2 regions of the Paeniglutamicibacter sp. MACA_103 genome follow, and region 1 is predicted to be linked to the other one. Evidence: riboswitches for the same ligand, from Rfam matches in the RefSeq annotation. Region 1 holds a riboswitch; the other holds the start of a gene.

Region 1 (7,285 bases):
CACCTCAAGATTCTTGTCGGTGGTGAATTGCTCAAGGTAGGCAGCATGCTGAAAGTAGTTGGCATCGAACTCGCCATTGGCAACGGCAAAGTTCGGCTGCACGATGTCGGTGACATACTTGGCCTCAACCTTCCACCCTTGGGACTCCAAGATCTTTTGGGCGATCTTGGTCGGTTCTTGGGTGGGGGCAGACTCGGTGACAATCAACTTTATGGTTTTGTTGTTGCCTGCCCCGGCGCCGGAAGCGCCACCCGTGAGTCCGCAGGCGGTGAGCGAGGCGAGTGCACCGAGGCCCAGGGCTCCGGCAAGAAAAGTACGGCGTTGCATGGTGTTTCTCCTGAGAAAAGTCGTGACGATTTATGTGCCGGTGACGAGTTGGCGATTCTGCTTGGGTAACTACCCTGTCCGGGTTGGTATTAGGTGGCGGCTGGAGCCGCCGTCGCATTCCCAATGGCGTTAAGGCCCTCCGGGAGGGTCCCGTTGATGAAGTAGTCACCAATGGAACGGGCACGGAATGCGATGGGATTGTGCGTTGCCACGGTTTGCGCATTCCGCCAATGGCGGTCCAGGCCCTTGGACGTGCTGGTGGCCGAAGCTCCCCCGGTCTCAAATAGCTGCTGGGCGGCACCGATTGCCAGCTCCGGAACCGAAACCTGCGCCTGTTCCACGGCCAATTCGGCCAGATGCCCTTCGGTGGTGGTTGGCCGATGACCGCTTTCGTCCGGTTCCTGCGCGAGGCCCGTCTGAAGCGCGGTATCCAGGGTTCGCGCCGCGGCCAGCACTGTGGCCTCGGCAGTAAATGCTTTCGTGGCTATGCGACCAACGGTTTCTTGGATCAGAGGATCATCTCGGAAGGGCAAGCCTGAACCGGTGTTGAATGTTCGGGCCCGCTTAGCGACCGACTGCGCCGCATCATTGCGGGCAGCACGGGCGATGCCCGCCAGCACTCCTAGCAACACCAGCTGGAAGAACGCCGCTTCGTGGGTAGCTTCCGCGCCACCGGCCTCACGGCCAAAGAGATCTACAGCTTCAACACGGACATCATCAAATCTAGTGGTGCCCGTTCCGGTGAGCCGCTGGCCAAAGCCGTCCCAGTCATCGGAGATTTCCACGCCGGCGGCCTTTGTGTCTACGAGCGCAAAGACGCGTCCAGGCTTTCCCTCCAGGGCCGCAGAAACGCGCGTGTAGTCCGAAAAGATTGTGCCGGTGGTGTAGAACTTCTCACCGTTCAGCACCCACGTCCCATCTTCGTGGGCAAGCACGGTGTTGAGATGGCCGAGCGCGTTTCCTCCGAGTTCGGTGGAAGCATTCCCGACGGTTTTCCCTGCCGCGACCCGTTCGTACCAGCGCCGACGGATGGCCTCATCCTGCCACTGCAGGGATTCCACAAATCCGAAGTGTGATCGGTAGAGGTGGGCTACATTCGAATCCGCGGCCGCCAGGTCGATGAGCAAACGCGCAAAGGTTTCCACGCTGACGCCTGCGCCACCGGACTCGACCGGTACCCGCAGGGCCCCAAACCCTGCCTCATCCAGCCATGCGACCTGTTCGAACGGCAGGATGCGTTCGAGGTCGCGCAAGCGGGATCCGTCGGCAATCCGCGAAAAGAGGTCGGCAAATCGCGCGTGCTGGGTCGCATAATCGGCGGCAACAATTTCTGATGCCTTCAAAGTAATGGTCATGCTGGATGCCTTTCAGGAACGTGCTGTGGCCGCGGAGCGATTTTCATTGGCTGCCGAGAATTGGGCGAAGGCTCCGCGGAAAGCGGCTGCCGGGTGTGAGGCCTCGAGCGTCGCTTGTCGCCCAAAAACCTTCTCGCGCAAGGTGCCTGGCGCATATTCGGTTTGGGCGAGGCCGCGGGCTCGCAATTCGGGCACCACACCCTCGATGAAATCCGTGTAGGAGCCAGGCAGAATCTGGTTGATGATGTTGATGCCGTCGGTTCCGGCGTCCTGCCACAGTTCGAGCTGATCAACGATTTGTTCAGGGGTCCCGGAAATCTGCATGGATTTTGCTCGGTACCGTGCGAGATCGGCAATCGTGGGATTGCCGCCGGGAACCGAGGCACGGATCGATTCGAGAACTCCTTTGCCTCCTTCGGTGTCGATTTCGCCCAGTCGCGTGTCCAGTGGCCTGCCGCCAAGGTCTATGCCAAGCCCACCGCCAATGTGCGCTACCACGGCATCCAGGTCGAGGTACTCGTCGTATTCAGCCTGCTTGCGAGCCACTTCTGTCTCCGTGCTGCCCACTACAAAGGAGAGCCCGGCAAAGATCTTTACGTCTGAGGCCTCGCGGCCAGCGTCGACTGCCAGCTTGCGAATGGCTTCGGAGTTCTTGCGAACGTTCTCGGGGTTTGGCGCGAATAGGAATGTTGCTTCGGCGTTTGCGGCCGCGAACGCCCTGCCGCGCGGAGAACTTCCAGCTTGAAACAGGAAGGGCGTGCGCTGCGGGCTAGGCGAGGACAAATGGGGGCCGTCGATGGAGTAGCGCTCCCCTCGGTGGTAGATCTTGTTCACCAATGCCGGGTCTGCGTGGATTCCTGCAAGCTTGTCGGCCAGCAGTGCTCCGTCTTCCCACGAACCTTCCCAAAGCTTGAACGCGGCTTCAACATATTCGTCCGCCCAGTCGTAGCGGTCCGCGTGTTTGGTTAGCCCGTCAGCCCCGAAATTGCGGTGCGAATTCTCCAGCACGCTGGTGACGATGTTCCAGGCGACGCGCCCGTTGCTCAGGTGATCGAGCGTTGAGAGCTGCCTTGCCAGCTGGAACGGATCGGATTGGATTACCGAGGATGTGAAGGCAAGGCCGATCTCATCGGTAACCCCCGCCAATGCCGAAGCGAGCACGAGCGGATCGTTGGATGGCACCTGGAGCCCGCGTTTGATGTGCGATGCCCAGCCACCGTCGTGGTCTCCGTACAGACCAACCACATCCGCGAGGAAGATTGCATCGAACTTCGCGGCTTCCAAGTCCTTTGCCAGATCGACCCAAAGCTTGAGTTCATTGAAACGATGCTGCTGAGCCTGAGGGTGACGCCACTGGCCACCGAGGATGTGGCTGGTGGTGTTCATCAGGAAAGCGCTCAAAAGCAGGCGTGGCCGCCGAGAAGTACTCATGACAGGGGTGTCTCCAAACGAAGCAGGTCGGTGAGGGAAGGGCGATGTTTACTGGCGTTTGTCCATGCGGGCCGCGATGCGGGTACCGGAGATCTGGACAATTTGGACCATCAGAATCATCAGGACGATGGCGACGATCATCATTCCGGTTTCATAGCGGTAGTAGCCGTAGCGAATGGCGAAGTCACCGATACCGCCGCCGCCGACCAAACCAGCCATTGCCGAATAACTGATGAAGCTCACGGTCATGATGGTGATCGACCCAATGAGCGCGGGCTTTCCTTCAACGAGCAAGACGTCACGGACAATCTGGCCGCGGGTTGCGCCCATGGCCCGCGCGGCTTCAACGACGCCGCTGCCGAGCTGCGTGAGGTTCTGTTCGACGAATCGAGCAAAGTAGGGAATCGCGTTGATTGTCAGCGGGACAATTACGGCTGCCGTTCCGATGGTTGTGCCTACGACAAACCTTGTGAAAGGAATAATCGCAATCAACAGGATGAGGAATGGGAACGAGCGCATGGTGTTGACGAATCCATCAACAATCCGATGAAGCTTCGGCCGGGGACGGAGTCCTTGTGGAGCCATCGAATATAGCCAAATACCCAACGGGGTTCCCACCAGGATGGCGATCGGAATGGAGACCACGAGCATGGCCAAGGTCTGGCCAATTGCGGCTGCAATTTCGGGCCAAAGTTCAATAACACGGTTGAGGTCGAAGGCCGCGGCACCGCTGCCATTCGTCGTGGATGTCAGAACGCTGACGGCTCCGGCTAGCTTAGACAAGGGAAGCCTCCTTCGAAGGGGTATCGGCTGCTGCGGAATCGACGTTGCGCACCGGGCGCTTGCGGTCCAGGGAGATGTCATCCGAGATGAGGTACCGGCCGATGGCGGTCGCTGGCGTAAACGCGGAATCCTCAAGCGCGGAGATATCGAATTGCTCCACGACCCGGCCGTCTTCCATGACTGCAACGTTGTCGGCGATTGCTTTGACGACATTCATTTCGTGCGTCACGATCACAGTGGTGATTCCCAGCTGGGCGTTGATGTCCGAGAGGTACTGCAGCACCGAAGCCGTAGTCCGCGGATCGACTGCCGAAGTCGGCTCGTCGCAAAGCAGCACCTTGGGCTCGGTCGCCAGCGCGCGGGCGATGGCGACGCGTTGTTTCTGGCCCCCTGACAACTGACCCGGATACGACTTGGACTTGTCGGCCAGGTCAACGATCGCCAAGGCTTCATGGGCTCGGCGACGTCGTTCCTTCTTCGCCACGCCCGCGAACTTCAAGCTGAGCTCAACATTTTCCACGGCGTTGCGGTTGTTCAGGAGATTGAAGTGCTGGAAGATCATCCCGATATGGTGCCGCGCCTTGCGCAGTTCCTCGTCGCCCAGTGATGTTAGGTCCGTTCCGTCAACCACGACGCGACCGCTCGTTGGGCGCTCCAGGAGGTTGATGTTGCGAAGCAACGTTGATTTGCCGGCGCCGGAGAACCCAATGATTCCCTGTATCGAGCCTCGCGGAATCTCCAGCGAGACTTTGTCCACCGCAGTGAAGGGTGCCTCCGCCGGAGGGAAAACGGTTGACACGTCCTGAATGCTGATCATGCCCTACTCCTCTCGGTTCACCCGAGGAACGCCGCGACATGGCTAATCAGTCGAATACCTGCTGAGGACAAAACAGTATTCGGCGGACCGCGCAGAGTTTGGCTATCTCCATCGGTCCTGGCGGTAGCACCGGATCCCAATGACGGGAGTGGTTGCTGCGGCGTCAACGAGCCAGGTCTCTCAGCCGCTCTGGATGGTGTGTGTTCGCATTGGTTGGATATCAACCTCGAACAATTCAAGTGTGTCGCAGGATCTTCGATATGACCAACGGAAAGACCCTCCGCGCGAAACAAATCGACGTAGAGAACGGATTTGGGGCAGGATTCGCTTCACGAAGCGTCACAAGTCAGAACATGAAGCGGAAAACATCCCGGGCTTGCCGCACCGTGGCGTCATGTTGATAATGCGTCGAAAACCTCTTCGTCACGCATGTGGCCGCCACAACGTAATGCGTGCCGGCAACCTCCAAGCGCGCAATCGTGGCCGGGCTACGTCACTTCGCGGGCGGCCCTGCCGCTTAAACGGATCGGGCGGTGGCGAACCGGTAGTTCGCCGCGCGGTGGGTGTCCTTGACGCGGTCGCCCTCGCCGAACAGCTTGTGGCGCAGCGAGCCTTCGGTGTATTCGGTCTTGTAGGCGCCGCGGGCCTGCAGCTCGGGAACGACGTACTCGACAATGTCCTCGAAGGTTGCCGGGGTGACGGCGTAGGCCAGGTTGAAGCCGTCGACGTCGGTGTAGTCCACCCAGTCGATGAGCTTCTCGGCAACCTCGGCACCGGAGCCGACGGTGATCGGGCCGAAGCCGCCCACGCCGACCCACTCGGCCAGCTGGCGGATGGTCCACGGGTTGCCGGAATCTCCGCTGGCCTTCTGGAAGGTCTCCACCGAAGACTGGATGGCGTTGGACTTCACGTTCTCGCCGATGACGTCGTCCGGTCCGTATTCGGAGAGGTCCACGCCCATCCAGCCGGAGATCAGCACCTGGGCGCCCTCGATGTCCGCGTAGGACTTGTAGTCCTCGTACTTGGCCTGGGCCAGCTCGGAGGTCTTGTCGGTGATGATGGTCTGCATCGCGAAGATCTTGATGTCGTGGCGGTCGCGGCCTGCGGCTTCGGCGGCGTCGCGGATCTTGGTGACGGTGGCCTTGAGCATCTCGCGGGTCGGGCTGGTGACGAAGACCGACTCGGCGTTGGAGGCGGCGAACTTGATGCCGCGCGATGAAGCACCCGCCTGGTAGATCACCGGGGTGCGCTGGGGGGACGGCTCGGTGATGGCGATGCCCGGGACCTTGAAGTACTTGCCTTCGTGGTTGATCGGGTGGACCTTGGACGGGTCGGTGTAGACGCCGGTTTCCTTGTTGTTCTGCACGGCGTCGTCTTCCCACGAGCCTTCGAGCAGCTTGTAGACGACCTCGAGGTACTCGTCGGCGTGGTTGTAGCGCTCGTCGTGTTCCATCTGGTCTTCCTGGCCCATGTTGCGGGCGGCGGACGGCAGGTAGCCGGTGACGACGTTCCAGCCCACGCGGCCGTTGGTCAGGTGGTCCAGGGTGGCCAGGCGGCGGGCGAAGGCGTACGGGTGCTCATAGGCGGTGCCCGCGGTGACGCCGAAGCCGAGGTTCTCGGTGACCGCGGCCATGGCCGAGACCAGCATCATCGGGTCGTTGACCGGGGCCTGCGCGCCGGTGCGCAGCGGGGTTTCGTTGGTGCCCTTGTAGACGTCGTAGGTGCCCAGCACGTCGGCGAGGAACAGTCCGTCGAACTTGCCCTTTTCCAGCACCTTGGCCAGGTGCGTCCAGTACCCCAGGGTCTTGTACGTCGAGGCCTTGTCGTCCGGGTGGCGCCACAGGCCCGGCGACTGGTGCACCACGCAGTTCATGTCGAAGGCGTTGAAGAGGATCTGGCGTGGGGCGGGAGTCGTGCTCATGTTTGTCCTTCGCGAGGTGTTGGGTTTTTGTGGATCCGGCGTTGCGCGGATCAAGTCGTTCGTTTGGGGCAGCGGGCGGCGTTCTAGGGAACGCCGGTTACCTTGGTTGCGCCCACGTCGCCGATGGCGTTCAGCTGCTGGGGTGCCGTCCCGTTGACCTCGTAGTCGCCGATGATGCGCGACTTGTAGATCGCCGGGTTGTGCGTGGCCACGGTGCGGGCGTTGCGCCAGTGCCGGTCCAGGTTGCAGCCCTTGGCTGTCGCCGAGGCGCCCAGCCCGTCAAAGAGCTTGGTCGCCGCGGAGAGCACCAGTGGCTGGACGACGGCCTGCGCCCGGTCCGCGGCGAGTTCACACACCGCAAACCTCTCGGCCTGGCTGAGCGATGCATCGGCCAGCGCGATCTCGATCTCCGCCACGGCGGCCAGGACGATGGAATCGACCGCGAATGCGGTGCCCGAGATCTCGCCCACCAACTGCAGCACCTGGGGCTCTTCGCGCACCGGAACACCGGTCCCGGTACTGAAGGACCGGGTGCGGGCCTGGACCGACGAGCGGACATCATTGAGCACGGCGCGCGTGATTCCGGCCTGGACCCCGAGCAGCACGAGCTGGAAGATGGCGGATTCCGGGTCGTTGACCTGCTGCTCGTCG
Region 2 (7,285 bases), on a different contig from region 1:
CGGTGCGCGGCCTTCCAATCCTGCCGCGCAAATCTCTCACGACCCTGTTCCAAGGCCCCGTTTGCCATCACGCTGAACACCTCTGCGGCCAGAATACCGCAGTTCCGCGGTGCGGTTGCCGCGGCTTCGGCCCGGGTTCGCAGGGCTCATCGCGAGCGCGGCCGGCGCGAAATCTCCACGTAGGCCATGGCCCCGCGACGGGCCAGCGTGACCGGTCCGAGCCCGCCGGCCCTGACCTCGTCAAAGAGCTCGGACGCGGTGCGGATCCGTGCGATGTCGCCGTGCGCCTTCAGCAGCGCCAGGCAGGCGTTGGACCGGGCCGACCCCTTGACCAGCGAGGCCAGGTACATCTTTCCGTGCTCTTCGAGTTGACGCCCGAGCGCGTCGACGGTGGCGGCGACGTCCGGGACCAGATGCAGCAGCCCCAGGCCGAGAATGGTTTCGTAGCGCCGGTGTCCCGCGGGTGCGAGCATGTCCCGGCATTCCAGGGTGATCCGCTCGGGCAGCCTGCCGCCGGCGGCGCTTGCGATGGACTCGCCCGCCAGCTCCAGCATCGCGGCGCTCATGTCCACCAAGGTCGTCTCCCGTGCGCTGGCCACGTGCAGCGTCGCGGTGGCCTGCGCCGTGCCGGCCGCCACCTCCAGCAGCGGGCCCTGCCCGGAACCGATGGCCCGGGCAGCGAACATTGAATACTGCCGGGGATCCGTGCCCCAAAACACCTTGTTGTACAGCCTTGAGCCGATCATGGCGTCGTAGGCCTTCGCCCATCGGGCGTAGTACTCGGGGTCCCCAAAAAACGTTTCACTCATGCACACATGGTGCGCCCGCGCGGGCGGGGTTTTCCAGACGTAGCCCCGGCCGGTTTTCCTGCTCTCCCGCCCCACCCATGTGCCGAAACGGATTTCGTCCGCCCGCACCCCAACGCGCCGTGCCCTAGGCAGGGGCTCCCCAGACACGCTGCCTCATTCCTCTTCCTCCAACCGTTCCGTGAGGATTCGCGTCGCCCTGGCCTGCAGGATCCCGAGGGATTCCTTGACCAGGGGCGAAGCGATGCTGCCCTTGCGCACGGCAGCGACGATCCTGCGCATGGGTTTCCCCTGGCCGGTGATGCGCAGCCGCGTCACGTTTTCCGCGCTGCCGAGGGGCGCCAACCGCGGGAGCAGCCCCACTCCCATTCCGGCACCGACGAAGGCGATCTGCGTTTCCCATTCGACGGCCTCGTGGGCAATGCGGGGTGTCACCCCGACCGCCGTGAAGGCCGCGGTGAACAGGGAATGGTAGGTCGACCCGGGAGCCTCAGTGATCCACGGTTCGGTGGCCAGCTCCTCGAGCGTCACCGTTTCCCGAGATGCCAGGGCATGGTCGGAAGGAAGGATCACGTCGAGGGGATCGTTGAGCAACGCGGTCTGCTCAAAGCGCGGATCGTCCTCGACCTAGGTATCCGACTGCATGGCCACGATGACCGCCAGGTCGATGCGCTCGGCAACCAACAGGTCGAAGCACCTGGCCGGATTCGCCTCCAGAACCTGGACCTGCGGGCGCGAGGTGCGAAGTGCCGCGGCCAGCGGCGCGAGCAGCTGGGCTGCCGCGGTGGAAAATCCGCCGAGCCCGAAGTGGGACTGCACCTGGTCCCCGGCCTCCAGCACTGCGGCCCGCAGCCGCTCCCATTCCGTCATCAACGTGTCCGAGCCCGTCACGAGATACCGGCAGGTGGCCGTCAGGCGCACGCCCCGCCCGTCCTTGGTCAGCAGCTGCATTCCCAGCACGCGCTGCAGCTCACGCAACTGTGCCGACACCGCGGAGGGCGAGTATCCGGTGAGTTCCGCGGTTGCCCCGACGGTGCCGGTCCGGGCGAACACCCGAAGGGTCGTAAGACGTTGATCAATCATGCAAGCATTCTGCACCATTATCCCCAAAATCTTGCGCTTTTATTGCAGAGCGCCGATCCCTACCCTCGTGAGTAAGACGATTTCAGCATTTCGGTGACATGGATCACCATCAAGATCCGCGGCCCCGCATGCCACCCCATTCCTCCGAGGAGTAAACACATGTCTGCTTCAGTGAACGTGCCCCTGTCTTCACGCGGCAAGCTCGCTTCGTCATTGCCTGCAGAGCAGCTGGCCGAGATCGCCGAGTTGTTCGACTTCCGGCGCGAAGGGTATTCCCTTGACGCGCCGTTTTACACCGATCCGGCGATCTTCAAGATCGACATGCAGGCCATTTTCGGCGAACACTGGCTCTTTGCCGCAAGCGTCGCGGAGCTCCCGGAACCGGGCGACTACGTGACAGTGGACTACGGGCCCTACTCCCTGATCGTGCTGCGCAATGACGAGGGCGGCGTGAATGTCCTGCACAACGTGTGCCGTCACCGCGGTGCGAGGGTCTTGACCGAGACCACCGGAACCACGGGCAACCTGGTCTGCGGCTACCACTCCTGGACCTACTCGCCCAACGGCGACTTGATCCACGCCTCCGCGCCCGGCGAAACAAAGTTCGACAAGAGCTGCTTCGGTCTCAAGCGCGCCCACAGCCGCGTATACGCCGGTCTCATCTTCGTCTGCGTTGCCGAGGAACCGCCGGCCGACTTCGACGAAACCGCGAAGATCTTCGAGCCCTACCTCGCGCCCCACGACCTGGGCAAGACCAAGGTCGCCTACCAGCAGAACATCATCGAGGAGGGCAACTGGAAGCTCGTGATGGAGAACAACCGGGAGTGCTACCACTGCGACGGGCACCCGGAACTCGCCTGCTCCCTCTTCCCCACCTGGGGCCTGACGGAGGGCCTGATCCCGCCCCACCTCGAGGAGGTGTGGGACCGCAACATCGAGGCCCAGGCCGCGCTCGAAAAGCGCTGCCAGCGCTACGGCATTCCCTACGAGGTCGTCGAGGAACTCGACACCCGCGTGGCCGGAATCCGCATCTCCCGCGAGTCGCTCGACGGCGATGGCGAGTCGTTCTCGCCCGACGGACACCGGCTCTCCAAGAAGCTGCTCGGGGACCTGCGCGACTTCCGCCTCGGCCGCTGCTCGATGCACCTGCAGCCCAACAGCTGGTTCCACTTCCTCGGCGACCACGTCGTCACGTTCGCCGTGTTCCCCGTCAACGAGCACCAGACCCTGGTGCGCACCACCTGGCTGGTCGCCGACGACGCCGTCGAGGGCGACGACTACGACCTCGAAAAGCTCACCCACACCTGGAAGCAGACCAACCTGCAGGACAAGGCATTCGTCGAACTGTGCCAGAAGGGCGCCGGCAGCCCCGCCTACGAGCCCGGCCCGTACATGAAGAGCGAATACCAGGTCGAGGCGTTCATCAACTGGTACGTCCAGCGCGTGCAGGAACACCTGTCGTGACCATGACCGTGACCGAACCCACGACTACGACCGAGACCACGACTACGACCGAGACCACGACAACAACCGAGGCCACAACCACGACCATTACCGCGCCACACCAGGAGCCACAGCGCATCCGCGGCCTGGAAATGCCGTGGAACCGCGTGCTGGGCAGCACCGAGGGACCTGCCAGTGCCGCGCGCGCCCTGGGCCCCTGGCACCCGCAGGAGTTCCTGGCCGAATGCGTCGAGATCGTTCCGGAGGTCGGCGGAATGCTGACCTTCGTGTTCCGTCGCGCCGACGGCGCGCCCCTGGCGTTTAGACCGGGCCAATACGTGAACATCGCATTCCCCGTGAACGGCGAGGGCGGGGACCCGGTGGACCGCAGCTACTCCCTGTCCAGTTCGCCCACCAAGCCGTGGACCTTCGACATCACGGTGAAGCGGGACCCGGCCGGCAGGGTCTCGCCGTGGGTGCACGAAAACGTCGGACCCGGCACGGTGCTCGAAATGCTCGGACCCGTCGGCGCATTCCACCTGCCCGACGCCGACCGGCGGGCGCGCTACCTCCTGCTGGCCGCGGGCTCGGGCATCACCCCCATCATGTCCATGCTGCGGACCATCCATTCACTGCCCGGACAGGCGGACGTGGTGGTTCTTTACCACGGCGCGGCACCCGGAGGCTTCGCCTTCCACCAGGAACTGGGCTACATCGCCACCGTGGATTCGCGCGTCACCGTCCACTTCTCCCTGGGCGACCGCAGCGCGCCCGAGGACTGGGAAGGCCTCACCGGCCGGCTGTCCGCCGCGATGCTCGACGAGGTGGCACCCGACGCCAACGGACGCCAGGTCTACGCCTGCGGCCCCGAGGGCTACCTGAACAACGTGTCCGAGATGCTGGCCGCGGTCGGCGTCGACGACACCTCCATCCACATGGAATTCTTCTCCGGAGACCGCGAGACGACCCTGGAATACCAGGCGGAGGTCGAGCTGGCGGAGGAGATTGCGGAGGAAATCGCCGAGGAAATCGCCGAATCCGCGGAGGATTACTACGAAAGCCAGCCTTCCGCCCTCGGCATGTACGAACCGGCCTACGACGACGAGGGCCCGCTGGAGGCCACCGGCCTGCCGCTCGAGGCGGCCGACCCCGGCCTTGCCGAACCCGTTGCCCCCGAAGCCGAGGCGGAAGAAGCACCGGACACCTCCGCCCCCGACGCGTCGGCATTCGACACCGTCGGAACGGGAACCCTCACCCTGTCCTTTGTTCGCACCGGCATCAATGTCCTGATCAATCCCGAGGAAAAGATCCTTGGCATTGCCCAGCGGGCCGGAGTCAGGATCGGCGCGAACTGCCAGGAGGGCATGTGCGGCTCCTGCAAGATCGTCAAGCTCTCCGGGGATGTCGAGATGAACCACCAGGGCGGGATCCGGGCGCGGGAGATCGAGGCCGGCAAGTTCCTGCCGTGCTGCTCGACCGCCCGGACCGACCTGGTGATCGACGCCTAGCCGGCGCCTGCGCGTTTCAGCGCGCGATCGCCGGTTCCTGTTCCCGCACCAGCTCCGCCAGCCGCACCGGGTCGACGTGGAGGACTTCCCCGTTCTCCACCTTCGCGCCCAGCGGCCTGCCGGCGAGCGCGTCGCGCACGATCCGCATCGTCGCGCCGTGGCTGACGACCAGGATCCGGCGGCCGGGGTTCGCTTCGACGATCCGTTGCAGGGCGGGCAGCGCACGGCGCAGCACGGCCTGCCGGTCCTCGGCGTGTTCGGCCAACAGCGTGGCCTCCGCGTCGGGAATCCCCGCCATGATCCGGCCCTCGAGCGGGCCGAAGCCGCGCTCGATCACCTCGGGCACCGGCTCGCCGGTCGGGGCCCGAAGCACCTCGGCGATCAGCTGCGCGGTCCGGGCGGCGCGGGACAGCGGCGAGCCGAGCACCAGGTCCCAGCCCTGGCCCAGCAGCGCCCGCCCGACCTCGCGCGCCTGTTCGCGGCCCGTCTCGTTCAGCTCGATGTCGGTGCGCCCCTGCAGGCGACCGGCGAGGTTCCAGTCGGTTTGTCCGTGTCGTACCAGTGCCAGCGCGGTGTCCATGGCTCGAGCATAGGCGCTGCGCCGCGGCAGGCGGGAATCGCGCGGGCGGTGCCGGGGCGCAACGTAAGGACTCAAAGTTGGGTCACAATCGGACATATTGAGAGACTGTTACAACCATCCCGAGCGGCCGAGAGATCTGGTTTGATGACGCCGCAGCAACCTGCCACAGCCGGTGGTTACGGTGCTACCGCCAGAAACGATGGAGCTGCTTTCCGCCCCGACCCGGGCGGGTAAGCGACATTGATCCCGGGATTCCTGCCGCGATGGCCCCACGCACTGCGCGGGGCCGAAGAACCAGTCGACAAGGAGTCGCAAGCCACCATGGCCGAACACCAATTTGGATTCCGCACGCGCGCACTGCACGCCGGCGGCACCCCCGACGCCGAGCACGGCTCGCGCGCCGTTCCGATCTACCAGACCACGTCATTCGTCTTCAAGGACTCCGACGACGCCGCGAACCTCTTTGCGCTGCAAAAGTACGGCAACATCTACTCGCGCATCGGCAACCCGACCGTGGCGGCATTCGAGGAGCGCATCGCCTCCCTCGAGGGCGGCATCGGCGCGGTGGCCACGGGCTCGGGCATGGCCGCCGAGTTCATCACCTTCGCCGCGCTGGCCGGGGCCGGGGACCACATCGTGGCCTCCTCGAAGCTCTACGGCGGCACCATCACCCAGCTCGACGTGACGCTGCGCCGCTTCGGGGTGTCGACGACCTTCATCGACTCCACGGATCCGGCCGAGTTCGCCGCCGCCATCCAGGAGAACACCAAGGCCGTCTACACCGAGGTCGTGGCCAACCCCTCCGGCGACATCGCCGACCTCAAGGGCCTGGCCGAGGTCGCCCACGCCGCGGGCCTGCCGCTGGTGGTCGACTCGACGCTGACTCCCCCGTACCTGCTGCGCCCGATCGAGCACGGCGCCGACATCGTCATCCACTCGGCCACCAAGTTCCTCGGCGGCCACGGCACCACCCTCGGCGGCGTCGTCGTGGAGGCCGGAACCTTCAACTGGGGCAACGGCAAGTTCCCCGCGATGACCGAGCCGGTGGCCTCCTACGGCAACGTCTCCTGGTGGGACAACTTCGGCGAGTACGGCTTCCTGACCAAGCTGCGTTCCGAGCAGCTGCGCGACATCGGACCGGCCCTGCCGGCCCAGTCCGCGTTCCAGCTGCTGCAGGGCGTCGAGACCCTGCCCCAGCGCATGGACTCGCACCTGTCAAACGCCAAGGCCGTGGCCGCATGGCTCGAGGCCGATGAGCGCATCAGCTACGTGAACTATGCCGGGCTTCCCTCCCACCCGCACCATGAGCGCGCCAAGGAGCTGCTGCCCCTGGGCGTCGGCTCGGTCTTCAGCTTCGGCGTCAAGGGCGGCCGCGCCGCCGGCACCGCCTTCATCGAGGCGCTGCAGCTGGCAAGCCACCTGGCCAACATCGGCGACGTGCGCACCCTGGTGCTGCACCCCGCCTCCACCACCCACCAGCAGCTTTCCGCGGAGCAGCTGGTTGCCGCCGGCGTGCCGGAGGACCTGATCCGCTTCTCGGTGGGCCTGGAGGACCTCGAGGACATCCTCTGGGACCTGGACCAGGCGCTGACCGCCTCGCAGCAGGTCGCGCAAGCCCCGGCCGGGGAAGCCTACGACGGGGCGGCCTGCTCCATCGACGCCGCCCGCGCGGCCGCCGTGACGGGAGCCAAGTAATGACCGCAACAGACATCCGCACCTGGGACGGCCCGAACGCGGCCGAGCGCCTCGAGATCCTGCGCAACACCAAGTCGATCGCGATCGTGGGCGCCTCCAACAAGCCCTCGCGCGCCAGCTATTTCGTGGCGACCTACCTGCTGTCCTCCTCCAAATACAAGGTCTACTTC

Evidence for each region. A riboswitch is a leader RNA that binds a small molecule or an ion and turns the genes downstream of it on or off. The one in region 1 is predicted to bind S-adenosylmethionine.
Region 2: it holds a riboswitch for S-adenosylmethionine, as region 1 does, so the genes downstream of both, ACIPVK_RS21195 (O-acetylhomoserine aminocarboxypropyltransferase/cysteine synthase family protein) here and ACIPVK_RS19965 (methionine ABC transporter ATP-binding protein) in region 1, are expected to answer to the same signal.

The regions. Positions count from the first base shown of each region.
Region 1 is NZ_JBIXLN010000062.1:4,529-11,813, forward strand. Features, by position in the region: gene ACIPVK_RS19945 (MetQ/NlpA family ABC transporter substrate-binding protein) at 1-327, opposite strand, end outside; gene ACIPVK_RS19950 (acyl-CoA dehydrogenase family protein) at 417-1,682, opposite strand; gene ACIPVK_RS19955 (NtaA/DmoA family FMN-dependent monooxygenase) at 1,695-3,113, opposite strand; gene ACIPVK_RS19960 (methionine ABC transporter permease) at 3,162-3,896, opposite strand; gene ACIPVK_RS19965 (methionine ABC transporter ATP-binding protein) at 3,889-4,713, opposite strand; SAM riboswitch class I at 4,819-4,913, opposite strand; gene ACIPVK_RS19970 (LLM class flavin-dependent oxidoreductase) at 5,231-6,634, opposite strand; gene ACIPVK_RS19975 (acyl-CoA dehydrogenase family protein) at 6,718-7,285, opposite strand, start outside.
Region 2 is NZ_JBIXLN010000080.1:3,583-10,867, forward strand. Features, by position in the region: gene ACIPVK_RS21165 (response regulator transcription factor) at 1-68, opposite strand, end outside; gene ACIPVK_RS21170 (hypothetical protein) at 147-809, opposite strand; partial or broken gene ACIPVK_RS21175 (LysR family transcriptional regulator) at 963-1,889, opposite strand; gene ACIPVK_RS21180 (aromatic ring-hydroxylating oxygenase subunit alpha) at 2,049-3,353, shown strand; gene ACIPVK_RS21185 (ferredoxin reductase) at 3,485-4,840, shown strand; gene ACIPVK_RS21190 (histidine phosphatase family protein) at 4,857-5,495, opposite strand; SAM riboswitch class I at 5,532-5,626, shown strand; gene ACIPVK_RS21195 (O-acetylhomoserine aminocarboxypropyltransferase/cysteine synthase family protein) at 5,742-7,115, shown strand; gene ACIPVK_RS21200 (CoA-binding protein) at 7,115-7,285, shown strand, end outside.